3 regions of the Rahnella aceris genome follow, and region 2 is predicted to be linked to each of the others. Evidence: riboswitches for the same ligand, from Rfam matches in the RefSeq annotation. Region 2 holds a riboswitch; each other region holds the start of a gene.

Region 1 (5,208 bases), on a different contig from region 2:
GCGATGACAAAATGGTTGCCCTTAGCGCGTCTGCGCATCGTCTGTGTGCTAAGTCTGGTCGCAACCGCAGTGAGTCTGGTGATGTTAAGCGAACAGCCGATGATGCCGGTTTATGGTCATTTGCTGTGGCAAGTGATCACCCGCTGATCCCCGGCATTATCCCCAACACGCTGGCCTGCGGCGCACTGCCGTCGGTCAGTGCCTGCGTCGGCCCGTCGTAAAAAATCCGGCCATCGACGATCAGCAACGTGCGCGGCGCGATCCGTGCCGCATCATCCAGATTGTGCGACACCATCAGCAGCGTGAGATGGCGTTGCTCACATACCTTATCCAGCAACGTCAGCATCTCACTGCGCAGTGCCGGATCGAGTGCTGAAAAGGGCTCATCGAGCAATAAAACCGGCTGACTGCGCAGCAGGCAACGGGCGAGCGCGACACGCTGACGCTGGCCACCGGAAAGTTGCGATGGCAGCCGGTCCAGACATTCAGTCAGCCCGACCTGTCGGGCAATTTCTTCCAGTTCCTGCTTCTGCTGCGCGGTAAGTTTCAGCCCCGGATGCAATCCCAGCCCCATGTTCTGACGCACCGTCAGATGCGAGAACAGATTATTTTCCTGAAACAACATCGACACCGGACGTTTTGCCGGTGGCGTCACGCTGTGATCTGCGCCGTTGAGCAGGATCTGCCCGCTGACCGGTGCCAGAAAACCGGCGACCAGACTCAGCAGGGTACTTTTCCCGGCGCCGCTCGGGCCGAGGATTGCCACACGTTCACCGGCGTCGATCTGTAAATCGAAGCGCATCGGCAGATGTTCGTACAAATACGTCAGTTTATTCAGCGTCAGCATGGCGGCCCGGCAGTTTCTCAATCAGGGTGAATAACAGGAAGCATAGCAGCAGTAATAACAGCGCCGTCACCGCGCCGTCCTGGCTGCGGTAGGAACCAATCTGCTGATACAGATAAAACGGCAGGGTGCGGAAATTCTCGTTGCCGAACAAGGCAATCACACCGAAATCCCCCAGAGAAAGTACACAGGCGAAAGCCAGTGCCTGTGCAATCGGGCGTTTCAGTGCGCTGAGTTCAACCCGGCGCAGCCGCTGCCAGCCATGCATATCCAGCGAAAGACACAGCAGCGTGTAGCGTTCTGCCACGTCGCGCATCGGGTTATCCAGCACTTTTAATGCATAAGGTACGGCCATCAGCGCATTCGTGAGGATCACCAGCGGCCATGGCGATTGTGGCAAACCGGTGGTATCGCCGAGCAACAGGAAGAAACCGGTCGCCAGCACAATGCCCGGCATCGCGAGGATCAGCATACCGCTCAGATCCATCGCCTGCGCCCAGCTATTTCTCTTGCGTAACCGCAGTTCGCGGCTGCTCCACAGCAGCATCATGGTCAGCAGCACACACAATAATCCGCTGCCGAGCGCGATACGCACGGATGTCCATAATGCCTGCCAGAGCGCGGGTTGTTGCAAAACACCGACCGCTGCACGGTTTACGCCATCGGTAATGACGGCGAGTAACGGCGGCAGGATCAGCAACAACGCCAGGCCAATCAGTACGGCATCGGCGATGCGCCGCAGCCAGGAATCATCAGGATTACGCCAGCGCTGAGAATGCGTTTGGCCCACCGGCAACGCCTGACTGAGTTTCTGACTGAGCAACACCAGCGCCAGGCAACAAAACAGCTGGATCAGGGCCAGCGTGGCGGCGCGGCTTAAATCGTAGTCGTAACTTAGCGCCTGATAAATGGCGAGTTCAATGGTCGTTGCCTGCGGACCGCCACCCAGTGAAAGCACCGTGGCGAAGCTGGCGAAACACAGCATAAAGATTAAGGCGGCGGCGGGGAATATCTGCCGGCGAATGGCAGGCCATTCCACAAAGCGGAATTGCTGCCAGATATTCATGCCGAGTTGTGCGGCGAGCTGGCGCTGCTCAACGGCGATATTTTCCAGTGCCTGCACTAAGAGCCGCGCTGCCAGCGGCAGATTGAAAAAGACGTGCGCCAGCAAAATGCCCTGTAAACCATACGGCGAGAAACGGTAATCCATGCCCAGCCAGCCGCAAATTTGCGCCAGCCAGCCCTGTCTTCCGTAGACACTGAGAATGCCAAACACCGCCACCAAAACCGGCAAGACCAGCGTCATCGCACATAAACGTAATAACAGCTGACGGCCGGGGAAACGGCGGCGGAACAAGGTGCGTGCCAGCAAAATTGCGGGCAGCACCGAGCAAAGCGCTGAAAGCAGCGCCTGCCAGAAAGTAAAGCAGATCACATGCCAGAGATAAGGATCGTGCCAGAGCGATGCGCCGCTTATCTGTGGCGCATGACGCCACAGAGAGCCTAAGGCCAGTACTGCCACCAGCAACATAGCCAGTGACGCGATGACGCCCGGCAACAGCCAGCGAGGGATCAATGGCTGACGGCGTTCTGCCATGCCTGGATCCATTGTGAACGATGAGTAGCGACATCCTGTGCGCTGTATTGCAGAGATTTGGCCGGAATCGTCAGTTGTTTAAAAGCGTCAGGCAGCGGGGTATTCACCACCGGATACATCCAGTTGCCGGTCGGGATCACTTTCTGGAAATCTTCCGTGGTGACGAACTTCATGAACTGTTCAGCAAGTTTCGGTTGCTTGCTGTTTGCCAGCTGGCCCGCCACTTCGACCTGCATGTAATGCCCTTCGGTAAAATCGGCTGCGGCGTAGTTATCTTTCTTCTCTTCGACAATATGGTATGCCGGAGAGGTGGTGTAGCTCAGCACCAGGTCGCTTTCACCTTTGAGGAATAAACCGTAAGCCTCGCTCCAGCCTTTAGTGACGGTGACAGTTTTCTTCGCCAGTTTTTCCCACGCTTGCGGCGCTTTATCGCCGTAGACTTTTTGCATCCACAGCATCAGGCCCAGACCCGGTGTACTGGTGCGTGGATCCTCATAAATCACTTTCCATTTCTGGTCGCTGTTGATCAGCTCATCGAGGCTTTTTGGCGGATTCTTCAGTTTATTTTTGTCGTAGACGAAGGCGAAATAACCGTAATCGTAAGGCACGAAAGTGCTGTCATTCCAGCCGCCTGGCACCGTCAGTCTGGCGTTGGTTTTCGGTGCTTTGGCGAATAAACCGGTTTGTTCAGCGGCCTGCAACAGGTTGTTATCCAGCCCCAGCACGATGTCGGCTTTGCTGTTTTTACCTTCCATCCGCAGACGGTTGAGCAAAGACACGCCATCTTCCAGCGCCACGTATTTCAGTTCGCAGCCGCATTGGGCTTCAAAGGCTTTTTTAATGGCGGGACCGGGGCCCCAGTCAGCAGAGAAAGAATCGTAGGTATAAACCGTCAAAACAGGTTTTGACGCAAATGCAGGTGCAGAAAGTAACAGCAGGCAGGACAGTAATTTTTTCAACTTTGCGCTCCAAAAAAATGAAAGGGCAAAGGATTTTGAGTAAGCATCGCGCAGTCTCAAATCCCTCCGCCGGGATTAACCGGATCAGGTTCGACGGGTTTCAAATCTCAGCCAAACTTGCTCACGGCGTTTACATCGCAGCTTTAACAAGTCGGGCACCCCGTTGAGAACGGATGTCATTCTAGAGATTAACGGCGCGATGCGATAGTCCGATTAACTGTCCGGTGGGGCAAACCAGGCGGATTTAAAGTCGAACCAGCCGAGGGTGTTCATACGCACACCGCGCATACTGCGTTGCCCCTGTAGCACCAGCCAGTGATGGAACAGGGGATGGATCTGATGGCTGACCGTCTGTTTCTGGCTCCATTTCGCCATCGATAAATTCCCGGCGTGCCACAGGGCGGCATCGTCGTTCATCTCTTCGCTAAAGCAATGCTTTGCCAGCGGCAATTCGTAGAAATGCGCGAACAGTGAAAACTCCAGCGGCAGGGTGAAGTTGGCACTGCCGAGCCACAGATCACTTTTGGCATCGCCGCGGTGCCAGACTGCGTAATCCACTATCTGAATAATCAGTTCGATACCTTCTTCCGCCAGCAACGGGCGCAGGGCGTTGCAGATCGCCTGATGTTCGGAATGCTCGCCGTAAAATGTCAGCGTTACCTGCGTCAGGTTTTGCGGTTTGGGCGGACGTGGCCGGGGCGCTTTGTGATGCCATCGCGGCAGCAGGCCATACGCCGGAGACCAGTAGCGCTGGTAAATCGGTTCGGCATTATTCAGTAAGGCGATGGGATTGAGTAAATCGCACAACCACTGGCGTGTTTCTTCAGATTGTCCGACCGGCGAACGCTGGTCAAATAACAGGAAATAGCAGCCTTCTTCAAGGCGACTTTCCAGCTCGCTTTTGCCTGATTCATCGGCCTGAAGCTGTACGCCGGAATGCACCAGCTCTTCACTCAGTTCCGGTAATACCCAGATATTCACCTCGTCGATCAGTGCCCGGAAGCCAAAATAATCGTCAAAGGCGCGGATGCGCAGCTGTGTTTTCAGATTACGCACCACGGCGTAAGGGCCGGTGCCGACCGGATGGCGGGCAAAATCAGGCAGTGACTGCCATTCCTGCGGCAGGATCATCGCGTGGATATTGCCAAACAACCACGGCAGCCAGCGGTCGGGTTCATTCAGGTGGATATCTATGACATTCGCCGTGGGCGTCGTGACTGATTTCAGGTTGCTGAACAGCGGATGCGTTTTCAGGCGAATAAACGTGGCGATAATATCTGCCATCTCGAGTTCGCGACCATGATGAAAATGAATGGCGGGGCGCAGATAAAACCGCCAGTGCAGCGGCGAAACTTCCTGCCAGTGATGGGCTAAATCGCCTTCCGCTTCCCCATTTTCCTCATTTATGCGTGTCAGGCCGCTAAAGATTTGTCTGGCAATGTGGGTTTCTGAACGGCGCAACATGGTGCCGGGCAGCAGATTCATCAGCGGGCGATAATACAGTACGCGCAGAATATGTTTGCCCTGACGGAAACTGCGACCGAGCTGGGACAGCAGCATCTGGCGCACCAGGGTTTTGTCGCCGACCAGTTGTACCAGCTGATCAATGCTGTCCTGTTCCAGCAGCTCTTCAGCGCGCTGTTGCTGGAGTGCCAGCCCGGTATAAAGAAATTTCAGCGTGGATCGTTTGCCGCGTCCGGCCTCTGCATCCCACGTCAGCCAGCCCTGTCCCTGCATGGTGCTGAGCAACGAGCGCATGTGTCTGCGTGAACAGTTCAGGACTTCTGACAGTGCCTGTAATGTCGTTT
Region 2 (5,208 bases):
CATTACGTCACGGGCTGGATGGGACAGAACAGCGTGGTACTGGTGAGAAATTATCAGGACAAACGGGGCACTTCCAGCGGCCTGGTGATGTCACGTGGCAACCGTTACAAACTCACCGTTCAGGCCATCACTTTCCGCATCCCCAAAGTGCTGCTGTGGGTCACATTCCGCCGTAAGCCCCGCACCATGACCGTTATTGCCTATAACAAGCTGGGTGAGCAGGCGACCGGCCTGCAACAGTTCATGCATGTGCAGGATCCTGAACTCAGGGAGAAACTGGAACAGGACTGGCGTGAACTGAACGATTATCTCGGCATGGCCTGCTGGCAGATGGATAACAACCGCCCGCAGTGGCGCCAGTTGTATGCGGATATCACGCCGCAAGCCCTCCTGACGCTGGCTGAATCACCGTGGTTCAGTGGCAAAAAACTGCAAAAGGATGGCGAATTTGAAGGGCTGTGGTCACACGGACAATTTATTGGCCGCCGCAGCGGTGAGCATGCGGCATTGCTGCTGTCGTGGCAGGACGAGGAGAACGACGATATTGCCAGCTATCTGTTTGAACGGATGTCAGCAACTAAAATCCGCGTCATGCTGCGCCCGCGTAAAGAAGAAAAATTCTATCCGCTGAACCCGTTTGATGCCGTTCATTTGCAAAAGGCGCTGACGAAATTTCATCAGGTTGAACAGGCGCTGAGCGAAACCCAGCACCAGGCATAATCCGCGGTTACCACCAGCGGTGGAAATGATGCACAGGCCCGATACCGTGGCCGACTTCCAGTGAGTCGGCCTGCATCAGCGCCTGCTGTAAATAGGCTTTGGCTTCGCGTACCGTATCGGCCCAGTTGTGATGACGCGGACGTAACGCGGCCAGCGCGGCCGACAGCGTGCAACCGGTGCCATGGGTATGTCGGGTATTCACACGCGGCGCAGTAAACCGCTCACGGGAACCGGTCACAAACAGCCAGTCAGGGCTTTCCTCATCACTCAGATGTCCCCCTTTCATCAGCACGGCACCACATCCCATCGCCAGTAAGGCTTCTCCCTGCTCACGCATTTCGGTTTCATTCGCCGCCACCGCACAGTCCAGTAACGCCGCCGCTTCGGGCAGATTTGGCGTAATAATGGAAGCCTGCGGGATCAGCAAACGACGCACGGCATCCACGGCCTCCGGCAGCAGTAACGGATCGCCACTTTTCGCCAGCATCACGGTATCCAGCACCACAAACGGCGGCTGATAATGTCTGAGTCGCTCCGCAACCGCCTCCACAATCTGACTGTTCGCCAGCATGCCGATTTTCGCACTGTCGATCCGCACATCGCTCAGTACGGAATCGAGCTGCGCTGAAACGAAACCGGGCTCAATGTTATAGACCGACTGCACACCACGGGTGTTCTGCGCCACCAGCGCGGTGATCACACTGGTGCCGTACGCACCCAGCGCCGAGAAGGTTTTCAAATCCGCCTGGATCCCCGCCCCGCCACTCGGATCTGTGCCTGCAATCGTCAGTGCATTAATACGTTTCATTGTATTTCCTCGCCATTCAGCCATTCCTCGCCCATTAAATACAGATTATCGAAGTATTCAGGCGTGAAACTGCCCGGCCCCTTCACGACCGCACAGGCGCGCTCGCCGGCACAGGACATCACCCGGCAGGCGGCGGCCACGTTATCCAGGCGATCACCCGGCAAAGCCACAAAGGCCGCCACCACCGCAGATAATGCGCATCCGGTACCCACCACGCGGGTCATCATCGGATGTCCGCCAGCCACCGCCCAACTGCGCATCCCGTCGGTGACGTAATCGGTTTCACCCGTCACAGCCACTACCGCGCCGGTCTCCCGCGCCAGTTGCTGTGCGGCAGGTAAGGCAGAAAGGGAATCATCACCGCTGTCCACGCCCCGCCCGGACGCACTGAGGCCGCTGAGAGCCAGGATTTCCGAGGCATTACCGCGGATTGCGGCAGGTTTAAGTGTGATGATTTCACGACAGAATTCTGTACGCCAGCTCAGACCGCCGACAGCAACCGGATCCAGCACCCAGGGCTTTCCGGCCTGACTGGCTGCGTGAATAGCCGCCCGCATCGCATCGGCATGGGGATGTGTCAGCGTGCCGACGTTCACCAATAAGGCATCAGCAATGGCGCCAAATTGCGCCGCTTCGGCGGGATCAACCACCATCGCCGGAGATGCACCCAGCGCCAGCAGGACATTGGCGGTAAAAGATTGCACCACGTCGTTGGTCAGGCAGTGAACCAGCGGCGCTGAAAGGCGGAGTCGTTTCAGAGAAGTGGCGGCTAAGGCGCCGGGCAAGAAGGTAGGTCGGGTATTCATAAATCTCCCCACCGGCACTCAGGAAGGCGGTATCAGGAGAGATACCTGACTTCCCTACGCTGGCATAATCCAGATCAGGTAATACGGGTAAAATCTCAGCCCTGCTTTGCAGCGGGCACCCCGAGTCAAGGGAACATTATTGGCGGCGGAGGTCAGAAGATCAATCAGGAAATGCGTTAAAAACCACTGTTCTCTAATAGGACAGTATTAACATATCCATTGGTTTGACAGGAATACCCTTACTAAGGCGGCTTTTCATTAATATGTTATTTTTGCCACAAGCATCACATATACCTGCTAATCTATATCAAATACCGTCTGGTTTTATATATGCTTAAGAATATCTATAAGTGCTTTTACTTATTGAAATGATTATATTAAATTCATGAATAATATACATCAGCGTTAGCAGAGGAATGTGATGTGAAATTAATTATACAAATACCTTGCTTTAATGAAGGTGGCACGTTGGCTATTGCTCTGAATGCCTTGCCCCGGCATGTTGAAGGCTTTGATAGCGTTGAATGGCTGATTATTGATGATGGCAGCTCAGACGATACCATCGACGTGGCCAGGAAAAATGGCGTAGACCACATAGTCAGGCATAAGACCAATAAAGGCCTGGCTTATGCATTCATGACAGGAATTGATGCCTGTTTAAAATTTGGTGCCGACGTCATCGTCAATACTGATGCCGATAATCAATATAATGCAGATGATATTCCGAAATTAGTTGCCCCAATACTCTCGTCACAGGCAGAATTTGTTATTGGGGAACGTCCAATTCAGGCAATTGAACACTTCTCACCTTTGAAGAAATTACTTCAAAAACTAGGGAGTTGGGTTGTGCGGACGGCCAGTAAAACGGATATTCCTGACGCGCCCAGTGGTTTTCGTGCAATTAACCGCGAAACGGCTCAAAAGCTTATAGTTTTCAGTAATTATACTTATACCCTTGAAACTATTATCCAAGCCGGACAGAAAAACATCTCTATTACATCCGTACCTATCAGAGTAAATGATGACTTACGCCCTTCCCGACTGGTGAAAAGTACATTTTCATATATCAAAAGAAGCGTAATCACAATTATAAGAATATTCGTGATCTATCGTCCATTCAGATTTTTTGGAACCATTGGCTTGACACTTTTCACCATTGGATTTTTGATCGGACTACGTTTCTTATTCAAATACTTTACGGGAGATGGCACAGGAAATATACAGTCTCTAATTTTGGCATCTATCTTGTTGGGGATGGGATTTCAGACCTTGCTGATTGCATTCGTTGCAGATTTGCTTTCTGCTAACAGAACATTACTTGAAGATTTAAGATTTAAAACCGCACAACTGCACAACAGAAATCCTCAACCTTTGGCAAAAAAAAATTATCCACCTGAAAAAGATCAATTATAAAACTAGAAAATTATTACAATAGGAAAAATGATGGCTATAAAAATTGCTGGTGGTAAAACTGAAGATGGTATTGTTGTAGGTAATAATTACAATAAATATGCTTCTAAAAATCCAATAGTACGCTGGATGATGAAAGGGTTCGAGAATTCTCTTTCAGGACTTGTTGCAACCGTTGATCCTCAGACGATCCATGAAGTTGGATGTGGCGAAGGATATTGGGTTCTTAAGTGGAATAAAGAGGGAATTGATGCGAGGGGGTGTGACTTTTCACAACAAATTATTAGTATTGCACAAGAAAACTCATCCTCAGAAAATTTGCCCGCTTCATTATTCAAAACAAGAAGTATTTATGACCTCAATAAATCTGAGGATTCTGCGGAGCTGATTGTCTGTTGCGAGGTGCTGGAGCATCTGGAAGATCCTGAAGCAGGCTTAAAGGCAATAAAAAAAGTAGCCGATAATTATGTCATATTAAGTGTTCCCAGAGAGCCTTTGTGGCGAGTACTTAACCTTGCCCGTGGGAAATATGTTAAGGATATTGGAAACACTCCCGGTCACTTACAACACTGGTCAAAAAAATCATTCATAGAATTAGTTGATAAACACTTCATTATTGTTGAAGTGAAAAGCCCATTACCATGGACAATGATTTTATGTCGCCAGCGTTAAAATTTAATAAATCGACGATAAATATCGCACTTAATATCCTGGGTAGCGGATTGGCAATAATCGGCGTCATTTTTGTCGTAGCACGCCTCCATAATTATTGGCAAAAAGCGGACATTCAATCTTTACCTCCTGTCTCTTGGTTATTGATTGGGTTTATGGCCATATGCTATGGCATAATAAATTTGTTACTTGCTATTGCATGGAAAAGCATCTTACTTCACTTGACTATTTCTGTCGAAAAAAGGTGGGCAATCAGAACTTATGGGATATCTCAGCTTGCTAAATATATTCCCGGGAATATTTTTCATATAGCGGGAAGACAAGCTATAGCAATGGCTTCAGGATACCCTTCCAGGCAAGTTTTAAAATCAAATTTTTATGAATTAATATTGATAGCAATAGCAGGTAGTACCTCTATATTTCTCATTATACCAATAATATTCCCCGTCATACCGCAAGTTATAGGGGTAATGATTACCGTCTTAAGCATCATCATAACCTTCGCTGTAATTAAAGTATTTTTTAGTAAGCAACTTTCGTATGCATTCTTATTGCAACTACTATTTCTTTCTCTGTCTGCAATAATATTTACTTTTATTTTAACAGAAATTTCATTCAAAGAACGAATACCATTAAACTACTATATTTATATATTTGGCGCATATACCATTGCATGGCTTGTAGGGTTAATCACTCCGGGAGCGCCAGCAGGAGTGGGCATAAGAGAGTTAGTTATTGTTTTTTGTCTGCGATCTATTATCCCAGAGTCTGAATTGTTGCTAGCCGTGGTAT
Region 3 (5,208 bases), on a different contig from region 2:
CGCCAATACCGGACGTGAAGTGATCGTAACCCGGCGCGATATCGGTAGTCAGCGGACCGAGGGTATAGAACGGGGCTTCGTGACACTGCTCGAGTTCTTCGGTCATGTTGCGGCGGATCATCTGCATCGGCACATGTCCCGGACCTTCGATCATCACCTGAACATCGTATTCCCAGGCAATTTTGGTCAGTTCGCCCAGTGTGCGTAATTCGGCGAATTGCGCTTCGTCATTGGCATCCTGAATCGAACCCGGACGCAGGCCGTCGCCCAATGAAAGCGAGACATCATAGTCGGCGCAGATTTCACAGATCTCGCGGAAATGCTCAAACAGGAAGCTTTCGCGATGATGTGACAGACACCATTTCGCCATGATCGAACCACCGCGCGACACGATCCCGGTCAGGCGTTTGGCGGTCATCGGCACATAACGCAGCAACACACCGGCGTGAATGGTGAAGTAATCGACGCCTTGCTCGGCCTGTTCAAGCAATGTATCGCGGAATATTTCCCAGTTCAGATCTTCGGCCACACCGTTCACTTTTTCCAGGGCCTGATAAATCGGCACGGTGCCGATCGGTACCGGACTGTTACGCAGGATCCATTCACGGGTTTCATGTATATAACGTCCGGTGGAGAGATCCATTACGGTGTCCGCGCCCCAGCGTGTCGACCACACCAGTTTCTCCACTTCTTCTTCGATGGAAGATGTCACCGCCGAGTTGCCGATATTAGCGTTCACTTTCACCAGGAAATTACGCCCGATGATCATCGGCTCTGATTCAGGGTGGTTAATGTTGGCGGGAATAATCGCGCGCCCGGCAGCCACTTCCTGTCGCACAAACTCTGCAGTGATACTGGCGGGCAGATGCGCGCCAAAGCTTTCGCCGGGATGTTGCTGGCGCAGAACCTCGCCGCGGATCCGTTCACGCCCCATATTTTCGCGAATGGCGATAAATTCCATCTCAGGTGTGATGATGCCTTTGCGGGCGTAATGCAGTTGCGTGACATTTTTACCCGCAATGGCTTTGCGCGGGCGCGGCAGGTGTTCGAAGCGGAGGTGGTCCAGCCCGTCATCCGCCAGCCGCTGCTGAGTAAAACCGGAACTGACCTGTGAAAGTTCCTGCGTGTCCGCACGCTCGTTTATCCAGCGGGCGCGTAATTTTCCCAGACCGGTATGCACGTCGATAACTGCCGCCGGATCACCGTAAGGTCCGGCGGTGTCGTAAACAGGAATTGCTTCGTTTTCTTCGAACTGCGGATTGTCTTTGCCGCCGCCGACCAGCGTCGGGCTGAGCTGGATTTCACGCATCGGCACGCGGATATCTTCGCGGTCAGCTTCAAGATAAATACGCCGGGAGTTGGGGAAAGCTTCGCCCTGCAAGCTGTCGATAAACGATTGTGCCTGCGCGCGTTGTTCACGGCGATTTGACGGTTTCTTTTCAGAAATAACGGGTTTTTGGGTACTCGACATAGCAAATTCCTCGCAAAAAAACGTGATGGAAAATTGCTTGTCAGGAGGTTTACGGCAGGAGTAAAAATGGGCGGTGCAGCACGGGCGGCCTTATGCAGGCAGATGCCTGATTGCGCTGAACGCATAACATTACTCTTGTTCCCTTCGCGGGTACTAACCCGATCAGGTTCCGCGGATCCCGAATTAACGGTCTCAGCCTGGCGTAATTCTCAACAGAAAATTATGCGCTAGGCACTCCGACAAGAAGCCTCAATATAGGAGGCGTTTTTTTAAACTACAAGTAAAACCATAACCCTGAGCAGGGTTTTATTGTGGCAACGTGTTAAGCCGGTCTGGCGAGATCAGGCTCATTTTCCGAAGGTGGCACACTCTCCGGGGCAGGCTCAAAAGCCATGATAATTAATTGATCTTCCAGTTGAAAACGGGCATCTAATGCCTCACCGATATCCGATAATGCATAGTGAAACGCGAAAGCATTGTCATCGTCAATATCAGTTTCTGTGTAACTGTCATGGAAAGCCATGATAGCTTCAGTATTCAGCTCCAGAGCAGGGTAGATTTTTGCCGCCTGTACTTTTTTCGGGCTGCCTGCGCCATCGACTTCTTCAATGATGCGTGGATAGAGATGAAAATGCCCGGCAGAAAGATAGTCGACCAGATGATGGCAAAAACTGTCCAGCGCCTTTTCATTCAAAGGTGTATGTTTTTCTTTATTGGGTTTCAGACCGACGAAAGTGCAGTACGAAACCAGCAGTTCTTTGCGTGCGTGCAGCCATTGATCCACTAACTCATTACTGCCACCAACGCGTTGGGTCAGTCTTTCCAGACGATTTAGCATGGTTGACTCCGTGAGCGACAAAAAAAGTAACCAAAAGTTACTAATATGTAAATATCTTACTCAGATTGTCAGTCCCGACGAGGTTATGCAACAACAATTATGGAATTACAGATTACTGAGCAACACAACGGTTGGTGGATCATCAGCCAGGAAGGCAAGCTATGGCTGCCTGAGGGTGAACTGCCGTTTGGCAGCGCCGCACAATTTTCTCTGACCGGTAAAACAGCGCGGCAGATCGGCGAATGGCAGGGCGAACCTGTCTGGCTGGTTCGTCAGACGATGCCAAACCATATGGTTTCCGCCCGTCAGTTGCTGGATCAGGATCGCGGATTATTCCAGTTGGTCGGGCGTGGTGTGCAGTTGTCAGAGTTTTACCGTTCTCACAAGTTTTGCGGTTACTGCGGACATGAAATGCACGTCAGCAAAACCGAGTGGGCTGCACTCTGCGGGCACTGTCGCGAACGCTATTATCCGCAGATTGCGCCCTGCATCATTGTGGCTATCCGTAAGGGGGATGAGATTTTGCTTGCGCAGCATGTCCGCCATCGTAATGGTATTCACACGGTTCTGGCGGGTTTCGTGGAAGTCGGAGAAACGCTGGAAGAAACTGTGGCACGTGAAGTGATGGAAGAAAGTAACATCCGGGTGAAAAATGTCCGTTACATCAGTTCCCAGCCCTGGCCGTTCCCCAATTCGCTGATGATGGCATTTATGGCGGATTACGACAGTGGCGACATACAGCATGACCCGAAAGAGTTGCTTAACGCGAATTGGTATCGCTTTGATGCATTGCCGCAGTTGCCACCGCCCGGGACGATTGCGCGCCGCCTGATTGAAGACACCGTTGCCCTTTGTCGTGCCGAACACGAAGAGTAGAGGCGATTTTACGTGATAGAATGCTGTCAGATGATTGTCGGGCGGCCCGAATACTGAAGGAAAGAGCAAGAATGAATGAGTTGAAAAACGACCGTTACCTGCGTGCTTTGTTACGTCAGCCAGTGGACATTACACCGGTCTGGATGATGCGTCAGGCTGGTCGTTATTTGCCGGAGTACAAAGCAACCCGCGCTGAAGCCGGTGATTTTATGTCGCTGTGCAAGAATGCCGAGCTGGCCTGTGAAGTGACTTTGCAGCCGCTTCGTCGCTATCCGCTGGATGCGGCGATCCTGTTCTCTGACATCCTGACCATTCCTGATGCGATGGGGCTGGGGCTCTATTTTGAAGCCGGTGAAGGCCCGCGTTTTTCTTCACCACTGACGAATCGTGCCGATGTCGAAAAACTGCCGGTTCCGGATCCTGAAATGGAACTCGGGTATGTCATGAATGCCGTGCGTACCATCCGTAAAAACCTGCAAGGTGAAGTGCCGCTTATCGGTTTCTCCGGCAGCCCGTGGACGCTGGCGACGTATATGGTAGAAGGGGGCAGCAGTAAAGCCTTCACCAAAATCAAAAAGATGATGTACGCCGATCCGGCGACTATGCATCTGTTACTCGATAAAGTGGCAGACAGCGTCATTCTTTACCTTAATGCACAGATCAAAGCTGGCGCCCAGTCTGTGATGATTTTTGACACCTGGGGCGGCGTGTTGACTCCTCGCGATTACCGCGAATTCTCCCTGAACTATATGCACAAAATTGTTGATGGTCTGATCCGTGAAAACGAAGGACGTCGTGTGCCGGTGACTCTGTTTACCAAAGGCGGTGGTCAGTGGCTGGAAGCGATGGCCGCAACGGGGTGCGATGCGCTGGGTCTGGACTGGACCACCGATATTGCCGATGCACGCCGTCGTGTGGGTGACAAAGTCGCGATTCAGGGCAACATGGATCCTTCAATGTTGTATGCCTCGCCAGTGCGTATAGAACAGGAAGTGGAGACCATTCTGGCCGGTTTCGGCAAAGGCAATGGTCATGTGTTCAATCTGGGCCACGGCATTCATCAGGATGTCCCGCCGGAAAATGCGGGTGCCTTTGTGGAAGCGGTGCATAGCCTGTCCCGGCAATATCACGAGTGAAATCCCGGTATGATCGATACCCGTGCTTTACGTGAAGAACAACGGATCCTCGCAGATCAGATCGAACTGCAGGATCCGCCAGGATTTACCACTCCCGCGTTGATCGCGGGAGTGGATGTCGGTTTCGAACAGGGCGGTGAGGTGACACGTGCGGCGGTGGCTGTTTTGCGCTACCCAACGCTGGAACTGGTGGAATATCAGATTGCCCGCATTCCCACTGTTATGCCGTACATTCCCGGTTTCCTTTCCTTCCGCGAACTTCCCGCACTGCTGCAAGCCTGGCAGCAACTCTCATTGCAGCCTGATTTGGTTTTTGTCGACGGGCAGGGGATCGCGCATCCGCGCCGTCTCGGCGTTGCCAGTCACTTTGGTCTGATGATCGACGTGCCGACGATTGGTGTGGCGAAAAGCCGTCTATGCGGTCAGTTCCTGCCATTAGGCGATGAACTACACAGCCGCCAGGCGCTGTACGAAGGGGATGAACAGATTGGCTGGGTGTGGCGCAGCAAGCTACGCTGTAATCCATTATTCATCTCACCCGGTAATCGTATCAGCATGGATTCATCGTTTTATTGGGTCGAACAGTGCATAAGACAATATCGTCTGCCGGAGCCTACCCGTTGGGCGGATGCTGTGGCATCAAACCGGGCGGCGTTTCAACGCTGGCAACGGTTGAGTGATGATCTTTAGGAATCAAGGAATAGGGATATTGATTTATTTCAGGTAAACTCCCGCGCAGAAAAGTTAACGAGATCAACTCATGTTACGTAATCCAATTCATTTACGTCTCGAAAAGCTGGAAAGCTGGCAACACGTGACGTTTATGGCGAGCTTGTGTGAACGCATGTATCCGAACTATCAGGCATTTTGCCTGGAAACCGGGTTTG

The links. Region 2 has a riboswitch for thiamine pyrophosphate ahead of thiM (hydroxyethylthiazole kinase). Riboswitches for the same ligand answer to the same signal wherever they lie in the genome.
Region 1: it holds a riboswitch for thiamine pyrophosphate, as region 2 does, so the genes downstream of both, thiB (thiamine ABC transporter substrate binding subunit) here and thiM (hydroxyethylthiazole kinase) in region 2, are expected to answer to the same signal.
Region 3: it holds a riboswitch for thiamine pyrophosphate, as region 2 does, so the genes downstream of both, thiC (phosphomethylpyrimidine synthase ThiC) here and thiM (hydroxyethylthiazole kinase) in region 2, are expected to answer to the same signal.

Annotation. Positions count from the first base shown of each region.
Region 1 covers NZ_JAADJV010000002.1:269,917-275,124, reverse strand. The annotation lists gene GW591_RS13675 (DedA family protein) at 1-147, shown strand, start outside; gene thiQ (thiamine ABC transporter ATP-binding protein ThiQ) at 137-847, opposite strand; gene thiP (thiamine/thiamine pyrophosphate ABC transporter permease ThiP) at 831-2,441, opposite strand; gene thiB (thiamine ABC transporter substrate binding subunit) at 2,417-3,400, opposite strand; TPP riboswitch at 3,444-3,573, opposite strand; gene sgrR (HTH-type transcriptional regulator SgrR) at 3,614-5,208, opposite strand, start outside.
Region 2 covers NZ_JAADJV010000001.1:185,375-190,582, reverse strand. The annotation lists gene GW591_RS00945 (hypothetical protein) at 1-720, shown strand, start outside; gene thiD (bifunctional hydroxymethylpyrimidine kinase/phosphomethylpyrimidine kinase) at 728-1,528, opposite strand; gene thiM (hydroxyethylthiazole kinase) at 1,525-2,334, opposite strand; TPP riboswitch at 2,369-2,467, opposite strand; gene GW591_RS00930 (glycosyltransferase family 2 protein) at 2,758-3,747, shown strand; gene GW591_RS00925 (class I SAM-dependent methyltransferase) at 3,778-4,416, shown strand; gene GW591_RS00920 (hypothetical protein) at 4,401-5,208, shown strand, end outside.
Region 3 covers NZ_JAADJV010000009.1:5,211-10,418, reverse strand. The annotation lists gene thiC (phosphomethylpyrimidine synthase ThiC) at 1-1,471, opposite strand, end outside; TPP riboswitch at 1,594-1,720, opposite strand; gene GW591_RS23870 (Rsd/AlgQ family anti-sigma factor) at 1,794-2,309, opposite strand; gene nudC (NAD(+) diphosphatase) at 2,409-3,185, shown strand; gene hemE (uroporphyrinogen decarboxylase) at 3,257-4,321, shown strand; gene nfi (deoxyribonuclease V) at 4,331-5,011, shown strand; gene GW591_RS23850 (YjaG family protein) at 5,082-5,208, shown strand, end outside.